Regions from separate parts of the Coprobacillus cateniformis genome, predicted to be linked through region 2. Evidence: predicted binding sites of a transcription regulator. Region 2 holds the regulator's gene; the other holds the start of a gene.
The links. The regulator HrcA, encoded in region 2, represses chaperone genes, less so after heat shock. The targets are predictions, from matches to a motif close to TTTTAGCACTNNNNNNNNNNNAGTGCTAAAA.

Region 1 (5,197 bases), 2.7 Mb from region 2:
TCATATTGAGCATCAACTTGAATGTGTTCATTAAGAACAAAATGATCAATAACTAATATGAGAATTGGTATCACAATAACGGCTATAAAAACAATAATCTTTTTTCTCATTATGATTCCTCCTCAATCAAAAGTATAGAGGAAAGAATGAGAGAATTGTTTAAAATAATCTTAAGATTTTCTTAAAGTGCCTTGGTATGTGGAATAAAAACTTCAAACGTTGTCACATGATCATAACTTTTAGCCTTAATAATTCCCTGATGCTGTTCAACAATTAATTTTGCAATAGAAAGTCCTAAACCTGAACCTCCTGTACTTGAAGAGCGGGCAGTATCCAAACGATAAAACTGCTCAAAAATAACATTAAGTTTATCTTTTGGAATTGTTTGCCCTATATTTCGAAATAAGATATGCGTATAAACATTATCTTCTGTTGCTTCAATAGTTATAGTTGTTTTCTCATCCCCATAATAAAAAGCATTCTTTAAAATATTATTAAAGACCCTTGCAATCTTTTGAGAGTCAGCATAAATTATCATATCTTCTGGAACTTGTATAACAATCTCCTGTTGTTTTTGACTCATAATAGGATAAAACTCCTCTTTCATTTGTTCCAATAAATAACTTAAGGATACTTCTTCCTTATGTAAAGGACTATAAGATTGATTCAATTTTGCTATATCAAAGAATTCATTAATTAGTTTTTCTAGACGATAAGCTTTCTCTAAAGTCATATGCGTATATTTATGACGTAATTCTTCTGGTAAATCTTCTGTTTCTTCTAATAAACATAAATATCCAATAACAGATGCTAGTGGCGTTTTGATATCATGGGCAAGATAAGCAATCATATCAACCTTATGTTGTGCTTCCTTAATAGCCTTCTTCTCATTTTCAATACTTTCTCTTTTTAACTCATTAAAATCATCTTCAAGTTCTTGTAAGGATTCATCCAACACAATTCTTTGATCATCTTTTTGAAACAAGATTTTCATCTGTGAAAAAACATGAGAAATCTTTTGAATAGAATAAACCTCAACAATTAAAGAATTCAATAACAAAACAACTAAAATTGTAATAAATACAAAAGCTGTTTGATTTCGTAATATAAATGATGCAAAATCCCAACCAAAAACATCTTGAATAAAATTAATAACTGCACCATTATAGAAATTATCTACAAAAAAATAAAACAATAACATAATAACAATAGATATCAAGGCAATCATGAAATGCTTTTTTAAAATTTCAGTTTGAAATCTTCTTGTATAATCTTTACCCAATTTTATAACCTACTCCCCATACAGTTTGAATATATTTAGGATTTTCTGCTGAATCATCCATCTTTTCTCTTAAATGACGAATATGTACCATAATAGAACTGCTAGAATTTGTATAATACTTTTCACCCCAAAGTTCCTGAAAAATCTGATCAACAGTTACAACTTTGCCTTTATGTTTACATAGTAACCAAAGAATTGAAAATTCTGTTGGTGTTAAAGAAAGTGTTTGATTATTTAAAATACATTGGTGATTATCTTGATCAATTGTTAAAGCACCAATTGTCACCATATTCTTTTCTTCTTTTGGAGTCATCGTTTTATAACGACGTAACTGTGCTTTTACACGTGCCATTAATTCCAAAGGACGAAATGGTTTTGTCACATAATCATCTGCCCCAATTGTTAAACCCGTAATCTTGTCAATCTCAGTTTCTTTAGCAGTCAGCATAATAATTGGAAAATTATAATTTTCTCTTATTGTCTGACAGATTTCTAATCCACTAATATCCGGTAACATAATATCTAAAATAGCCAAATCGATATCTTGTACATCAACACATTGCAATGCCTCATTTCCAGTATAGAACTTATAAACTTCAAAACCATCATTTTTTAAATATAATTCAACTAAATCAGCAATCTCTTTTTCATCGTCAACAACTAATACTTTCATGTATTCACCCCATTTTTCTACATTATACTACATTATTTATGTGAATTCTTTAAGAAACTCTTAAGAAAAAAAGGATTTGTTACATCAAATCCTTAAAAATAATATCTATAACTTCAGCAAAGCCATCATCTTCACAATCTGCAACAATCTGATAAGCTAAATTTTGAATTTCTAAATCGGCATTAGCAGGTGCAAAAGCATAAGGAAAATGTTGAAACATCGTTAAATCATTCATACCATCTCCTATGACAACAATTTCATCTTTTGATAAATTTTTAAGCTTAGCAACTTTTTCAAGAATAAGTCCTTTTTGAGCATTTTGATCTGTCACTTCAACATTATCAGAAAAAGATGATAAATATGAAATCATTGGGACAAATTGAAGTTTTTCTTTAGCAGGAGCAATTTCACTTGCATCCAATGAAAAGGCCTCAACTTTAATAATTTCAAAATCTTGTTTTAAAAAGTCATCAACATTTCCAATTGCCTGCAAAAAGTTACAAGTTGAATTTTCAAACTTACCACCCTTGTCATATTCACCATAAGGTTGATGAAAAAAATTGACGCATCTTTGAACAAATAAATCTCGCACTCTTTGTGGCTCTGTCGCATAAAAACCTTTTGTTGTAAAAACCATATAAGGGATTGATGCATCGTCAAATATTTTGACAACATCTTTATAAATTGTTTTCTGCATATAACATTCCATCAAGATATTGCCTTTTACATCCACATACTGTGCACCATTACCTAAGATAGCCTCACACTCAATTCCTAATTCATGAATAATTTGATAGACACCATTATAATCTCTACCTGATGCTATAGCAAACTCTATATTATGCTCAGATAATCTCTGTATTGCATTTCTATTAGGGATGCTGACCCCCTTTGATTTTCCAAGTAATGTTCCATCCATATCACTAACAACTAATTTAATCATTGTCTACCTCCTATTTTTATTAGCATATCATAATTTTTTAATCTCTTTAAAAATTTACTTAAATTGAAATTTTATTTTTTAGCACTCTTATATTGACAGTGCTAAAAATAGTGATATAATATAAGTGTAGTTAGGGAAGGTCCCTAATGAGGTAGTTAATTTCATTTTCAGTTATACTGAAATCTAATTGTTAAAGAAATAAAAAAAGAAAGAGGCGATGTTTTATGAAATTCCTACCTGCATTTAATGATATGTTTGATGATTTATTCCATGATCCATTTGATTATTCTTCAGTTGACAGTATGCGTACAGATATTGTTGAAAAGGATGATCAATATATGTTGAATATGGAACTTCCTGGTTATAAAAAGGAAGATATTCAACTTGAATTAAAAGATGGATATTTAATGATTAATGCAACAAAGAACTATAATAATGAAGAAAAAGATAATGATGGTCATGTCATTAGACGTGAACGTTATAGTGGAAGTTGCAGTCGTAATTTCTATGTTGGTGACAAGATTAAAGAAGAAGATATTCAAGCTTCATTTGATAATGGAGAATTGAAAATTGCTCTTCCAAAAGATACAACTCCACAAATTGAAGATAAAAAATTTATTCCTATTCAATAGGAGAAAAGGTCAGTTGACTTTGAAGTCAACTGGCTTTTTCATATATTTTTTTCTTGTTAGCTTCGTCATAATAAAATGAACCACCATTATTTATATATCCAAACAATGGGGTTCATTTCACAAAAATAGTTTTATTTTTGTCAAAAATATGAATAGAAGTTCAATTAATCAATTTTTTCAGATTGTTTATTTTGATATTTTTCATAAGCGATTAAGAATGGTGCATAAATGACAACACAAACGACAATAGCTATGAGTTGTGAGATAGCTCCCATGATATTTCCACCAGTTGCTAAAAATCCCATTAATAATGGTGGCATTGTCCAAGGAACTTCTAGAACAACTTTTGGACAGAATCCAACAACAGTTAAGAAATAACCAATTGTTAAAGATAGACATGGGGCTAAAATAAAGGGTATTCCTAAAATAGGATTTAAGACAATTGGCATACCAAATGTCACTGTTTCATTAATATTGAATAAACCTGGAACAACTGATAATGTCGCAATAGCACGATTATCTTCACGTTTACCAAAAATAAATATAGCAATAACAAGAGATAATGTTAATCCTGAGCCACCCCATTTTCCAAACATCTCTAACATTGTTAAATTGAGAATATTTGGAATATCTTGTTGCCCACTATATGTGGCAGAAGTATAAGCAGCAGTATTAGCATATAACAATGATCTAAAGATAGATTGATTAATCGCTTCTACCATGTTATTGCCATGAATACCAACTAACCAAAATAATGAAATAATTACAAATAACAACAAAACAGCAAGTAAATTATTCCCAATAATATTTCCAAGTGGATCCTGTACTAACTGAAAGATAACATCATTGACATAATGACCAGAAACACTTTGAATGATAAATCCTAAAGTTCCTACAATTGTGACTGTTAAAAATGCTGGTATTAAGATTTCAAAAGATTTAGCAACACCTGGTGGGACTTGATCCGGCATCTTAATTTTCAATGCATCCATTTTTCTTAAAAATCCAAAGATTTCTAATGCAATAATCCCAACAATTAAGGCCGTAAATAGACCAGTGGCGCCAGTATAACGAGATGAAATTCCACCAAAATCAGCAACAGTTGCCCCTTTTGGTAAAAAGTCTGAAACAACCTTTGTTGTTGAGTCTGCAAGCGTAACTGTTTGTCCAGCCATTCCATAAGTATTTGGAGTGACAACCATCCATGAAACAAATCCTAAAACGGCACTAAAGATTCCTGATTCTCCATTCATTTCACCAATTTCTTGTGCAACAAGAATAACAATACCAATTGAAATACAAGAGATTGTTGCAAATTGAATAGCAGAGAAAATAGCATTCAATGGTTCCAACACCATAATTCCTGAAATTAATCCCCCTAAACCTTGAGGTGCTCCATTTACAACTCTGTCATTAATAAGTACATTTGTCCACAAAACACCAATGGCTCCAGCAATAGTTGCTGGCATAAAATTTTGAAACGCATTTTTGATAGCAGACAAATATTTATTCTGTCCACACCATGCTCCAACACGTCCTAGCTTATCAGCAAAAGCATCCATATTCTTTCCTCCCTCTTTTGAATATACTTCTATTATATGTTTTTCGACAAATCTCTCAATATTATAAAGGACCTTAGGCACATTGTTCCCCAATTTATCATCTTC
Region 2 (5,197 bases):
TTCTTTAAATTTATCTTCTGCACCAGGATCCTTGTTAACATCAGGGTGATATTTCTTAGCCATTTTTCGATATGCACGTTTGATTTCATCTGCACTGGCACTTTTAGAAACACCAAGCACCTCATAATAATCTCTTTTATCAGCCATATTCTCACCTCTTGACTAGATAAAACCAAGGCAAAGCCTTGGCTTTATACTATCCTAATTTTTTTCTGTAAAGTCTGCATCGACAACATCATCATTATTTGATGCTGTTTGTGTATCACCTGTCGGATTAGCTCCTTGACCTTGTTGATATTGATATGCTGCCATTTGTTGTGCAACTTGTTCTAATTCAGTCATCTTAGTTTCAAGTGTAGCCATATCATTATCATCTAAAGCTTTCTTTAATTCATCTCTTAAAGCAGTTGCTTGTGTTTTTTGATTTTCATCAATCTTATCACCTTGTTCAGCTAATGCTTTATCAATTTCATTAATCATTTGTTCTGCTTTATTTCTTGTTTCAATATCTTTACGTTTTTGTTCATCTTCAGCCTTATTAGCTTCAGCCTCTTTTACCATTCTATCAATTTCTTCATCACTTAATCCAGTTGAATTTTGAATTGTAATAGATTGTTCTTTTTGTGATTTCATATCTTTCGCTTTAACATTAACAATACCATTAACATCAATACTGAATGTAACCTCAATTTGTGGAACACCTCTTGGAGCTGGTTCAATACCATCTAATTTAAATAAACCTAATTGTTTATTATCTTTAGCCATAGATCTTTCACCTTGTAATACATTGATATCAACAGCTGGCTGATTATCTGCAGCAGTAGAGAAAATTTGTGATTTTGTTGTTGGAATTGTTGTATTTCTTTCAATTAATACAGTCATAACTCCACCCATAGTTTCAATACCTAATGATAATGGTGTAACATCTAATAAAACGATATCTTTAACATCACCAGTAATAACTCCACCTTGAATAGCTGCACCCATAGATACAACTTCATCAGGATTCACTGATTTGTTAGGTTCTTTTCCAAGTAATCTTTTCACTGATTCTTGTACAGCAATAATACGAGTAGATCCACCTACCAATAAAACTTGATCAATTTCACTTGGAGAAATACCAGCATCACTTAATGCTTGTTTCACTGGTCCTTCAGTACGAACAACCAAATCTTTAGTTAATTCATCAAATTTAGCTCTTGTTAATGTTAATTCTAAATGCAATGGACCTGCTGCACCAGCAGAGATAAATGGTAATGAAATTTGTGTTTGCATAACTCCTGATAAATCTTTTTTCGCTTTTTCAGCAGCTTCTTTAACACGTTGCATTGCCATTTTATCAGCACTCAAATCAACACCTTGATCCTTTTTAAATTCAGCAACAATCCAGTTCATAACTTTTTCATCAAAGTCATCTCCACCTAAACGGTTATCTCCAGCTGTCGCTAATACTTCAAACATACCATCTGCCAAATCAAGGATTGAAACGTCAAATGTTCCTCCTCCTAAGTCATATACCAATACTTTTTGTTCAGTATCTAATTTATCAACACCAAATGCTAAAGCAGCAGCAGTAGGTTCGTTAATGATACGTTCAACATCTAGTCCCGCAATTTTACCAGCATCTTTTGTAGCTTGTCTTTGTGCATCATTGAAATATGCTGGTACAGTAATAACTGCTTTTGTAACTGTTTCACCCAAATATGCTTCTGCAGTTGCTTTTAAGTTTTGTAAAATCATTGCAGAGATTTCTTGAGGTGTATATTCTTTACCATTTACATTTTCTTTATAATTTGTACCCATATGTCTTTTTACAGACATAACTGTATCTTTATTAGTAACAGCTTGACGTTTTGCAGCTTCACCAACAACGATTTCTCCATTTTTGAATGCAACAACTGATGCAGTTGTTCTTAATCCTTCAGGATTTGCAATAACTTTTGCTTCTCCATTTTCCATCACACTTACGCATGAGTTTGTAGTACCTAAATCAATACCAATAATTTTGTTTCCCATAATATAAATCCTCCTTATAACTATTCATTAACTTTAACTAAAGATGCACGAATAACGCGATCTTTCAATTTATAACCTTTTTGAAGTTCTTCCACAACGATATTTGAATCAAAATTTTCATCGTTGGTTGTCATCACAGCCTGATGGAAATTTGGATCAAATTCCTTACCTTGAGCTTCAATCGCTTCAACACCATTCTTTTCAAGAATAGCCATTAACTGATCAAAAATCATTTGATACCCTTTTAAGAATGTTTGAATTTCTTCACTCGGTTCCTGAACATTCAAAGAACGTTCAAAATTGTCAACTACAGGAAGTAATTCTTCAATAAAATCTTGCATCATAAATTTCATAGAGTTTTGATGTTCTTTTTCTAACCTTCTCTTTGAGTTTTCCATATCTGCAAAAACTTTATAATAATCCGTCTTCCATGTATTCACTTCTTCTTCAAGCTTTGCAACTTTATCCTCAAGTGAATCAGTTGCTGTTTCTTCAACAACTTCTGTTTCTTCTTGCTTTACTTCTTCATCAACTTTTTTTTCTTTCTTTTCCTTTGCCATACTTTCACCTCTATTCATCATCTTCATCATTGCTTAGCAAAACTGTTTCTAAACTTTTAGAAATATACTCAACCAAAGAAACAACTTTTTCATAAGGCATACGTGTTGGCCCTATAACCGATATTGATCCTTTGGATTCATTGCCTGTTTTAAACGATGCACTGATGACAGAGACATCACTTAAATCTTCAATGGGTGATTCACTTCCAATCCTTACACTTACACCCTCTTCAATAGCAATAGGTTCTAAACTTTTCCATGACTGTGAATTCTCAAAAGCAGAGACCAGCTGTCTAAGTTTATTCACATCATTATATTCAGGTTGATACAACATATTTTCTTTACCCGAGAAATAAACATTACTATTGGCGAATTTCATAAATGATTCTAAAAACGCATTGAATAAAACTTCATGTTCTTTAATTCGAGCACTCAATATTGGCCGCACATCTCTTTCCAAGCGATAAGCCACTTGATTAATTGGTGTTCCATCCAACAAATCATTCATAACATTCACACAACTTGTTAAATCTTCTAAATAAGCATTATTCTTAACTTTAAAAATACGATTTTCAACATGCCCTTTGTCTGTTACAATAATTGCTGTCACACTATGCTCTGTCAAAGGAACAAGTGTAATATTTTGCAATCGTTCATAATCAGAATTAGGACCTAAAGCTACTGTAGTCAAATGAGTAAGTTCACTTAAAATTTGACAACTTTCCTGAATAATCTCATTTAAAGAGCGATGCCGGTCACCAAGAATCATAGCAACTTGATTTTTGACATCGTCATCAACATTAGGCTGCATTAATGTATTGACATAAAAGCGATACCCTTGTGTTGAGGGCACACGTCCTGATGACGTATGTGTTTTTTCTAAATATCCATTTTCTTCAAGAAATGACATTTCATTACGAATTGTCGCACTTGAATAAGGAAGCATATACTTTGTCATAAGTGTTTTTGAACCAACTGGTTCAGCTGTTTCAACAAACTCTTCAACAATACACTTGAATATAAGCAATTGTCGTGCACTCAGCATATCACAACCTCCTTTTAGCACTCCTTTTATCTTTGTGCTAATTTTATTATACTCATGTTTTTAGCACTGTCAACACTTTTGTGCTAAAAAACAAAAATAACTGAATTCAATTCAGTTATCAACTCTGCACTCCCCTTTATATAAACAAAAGAGATCAATACATATATGAATATCAACAGGATGTTTCTTAAATACGTTTTCCTTAGTTCTTTTTGTTGTTTCATAAAATAAGTAAAAATATCTTGTAGCATCCTTTTCAGTTCTAAAAACAAAATCCTGCTAAACCTAAACCACACAATGAGAACATTAACAATCATCGAACGGATCATTTCGAACCAATCGTATAGTTGAGTTTTTCCTATAATAGTTCTTATTTTTTACTAAATACACATAGATAAAAACTAGCAACTAACACATATAAACAACAAAACAGGAATATATATAATATATAACAATCATGCAGAAAACAAATCTAAACAAGCTAATATAAGTTTAAAATATTTGAATGTTCTCATAAAAAAGTATCCTCCTTATAATTATTAATATATGAGGGATAAATCCCCCATATATTAATAAAATACTCTATGTTTATCTAAATATAATACAGCCACTCCAACTCCTAATACTGCTGCACACATAAACGCTACACCACCAATATATAACGCAGCGTTAGCGATTGCAGGTCCAAATAATGCAACACCTTTCCAATAAGCAATAGTAGCTAAAGATTTCATAAAACCAGCTGTGATACCACATTGATATGATGCGATTTTTCTAATGGCACTACTTCTATTCCATAATCCCTTTAAATTCCTTGCTAATGTAGCACTACCACCTTTCCCATTTTCTTCAACATCTAACTCTAAAAACTCTTTATCTTCAATAAAAAGATACATATCAGACTTTCTTAGAAATAAAGCCTGATTATATATATATCCTGCATCATATACAAAAAAGTAAAAAGCTCTTTTTTTTCATTTGATCAGAGTTTCTCAATAGGTCATCTAATGTCTTTATAAATTCATCAACTTCTTCCTTCACCTTTGGTATCCCCATTACAATCAGTGGAACAAAATGACTTTATAATATTTTTAAATAGATATCCTTTCGACAAACATCTTTTCGATAATCAATCTTGATAAAATAAATAAGCATCCCTTGAACAAATAGAAAAACAAGCAATGTACCTAGATTTAAGACTTCATTTTCTAAAAAACGCATGACTGTTGACCATAGAATAGTCATTTCAACTATCCATAAATAGACCTTAATGACCTTAAAATTAAAAACTTTAATAAAAGTATAAATAAGCAAAAACATGCTATAGTCATTGCACCACCAAAATAACTCATCATCACCTTCACTCTCACCTCTTATTCACTATACATTTATAATCCCTATTTGTAAAATCAACAGTACAAAGAGCAATTATCTTGATATCTTTATTGACTTACTATTTTATGAAGATTTAAAGTGATCAAATATTAATAAATACAATAATTAAGACTATGCCAATAACTGTTCCCAAGCGCAAAGAAGTAAATAACAATTTTTTCGTTTATTGTCAATGTTTTAA

Region 1: a site for HrcA is predicted at 2,975-3,005, ahead of GQF29_RS02345 (Hsp20/alpha crystallin family protein). Genes of this name have one in related genera too.

Annotation. Positions count from the first base shown of each region.
Region 1 is NZ_WSNW01000001.1:463,558-468,754, forward strand. It holds gene GQF29_RS02325 (C39 family peptidase) at 1-110, opposite strand, end outside; gene GQF29_RS02330 (sensor histidine kinase) at 182-1,282, opposite strand; gene vanR (VanR-ABDEGLN family response regulator transcription factor) at 1,275-1,955, opposite strand; gene GQF29_RS02340 (Cof-type HAD-IIB family hydrolase) at 2,035-2,898, opposite strand; gene GQF29_RS02345 (Hsp20/alpha crystallin family protein) at 3,123-3,530, shown strand; gene GQF29_RS02350 (PTS sugar transporter subunit IIC) at 3,695-5,092, opposite strand.
Region 2 is NZ_WSNW01000001.1:3,125,592-3,130,788, reverse strand. It holds gene dnaJ (molecular chaperone DnaJ) at 1-147, opposite strand, end outside; gene dnaK (molecular chaperone DnaK) at 202-2,016, opposite strand; gene grpE (nucleotide exchange factor GrpE) at 2,037-2,576, opposite strand; gene hrcA (heat-inducible transcriptional repressor HrcA) at 2,587-3,621, opposite strand; gene GQF29_RS15410 (hypothetical protein) at 4,191-4,517, opposite strand; gene GQF29_RS15405 (hypothetical protein) at 4,702-4,866, opposite strand.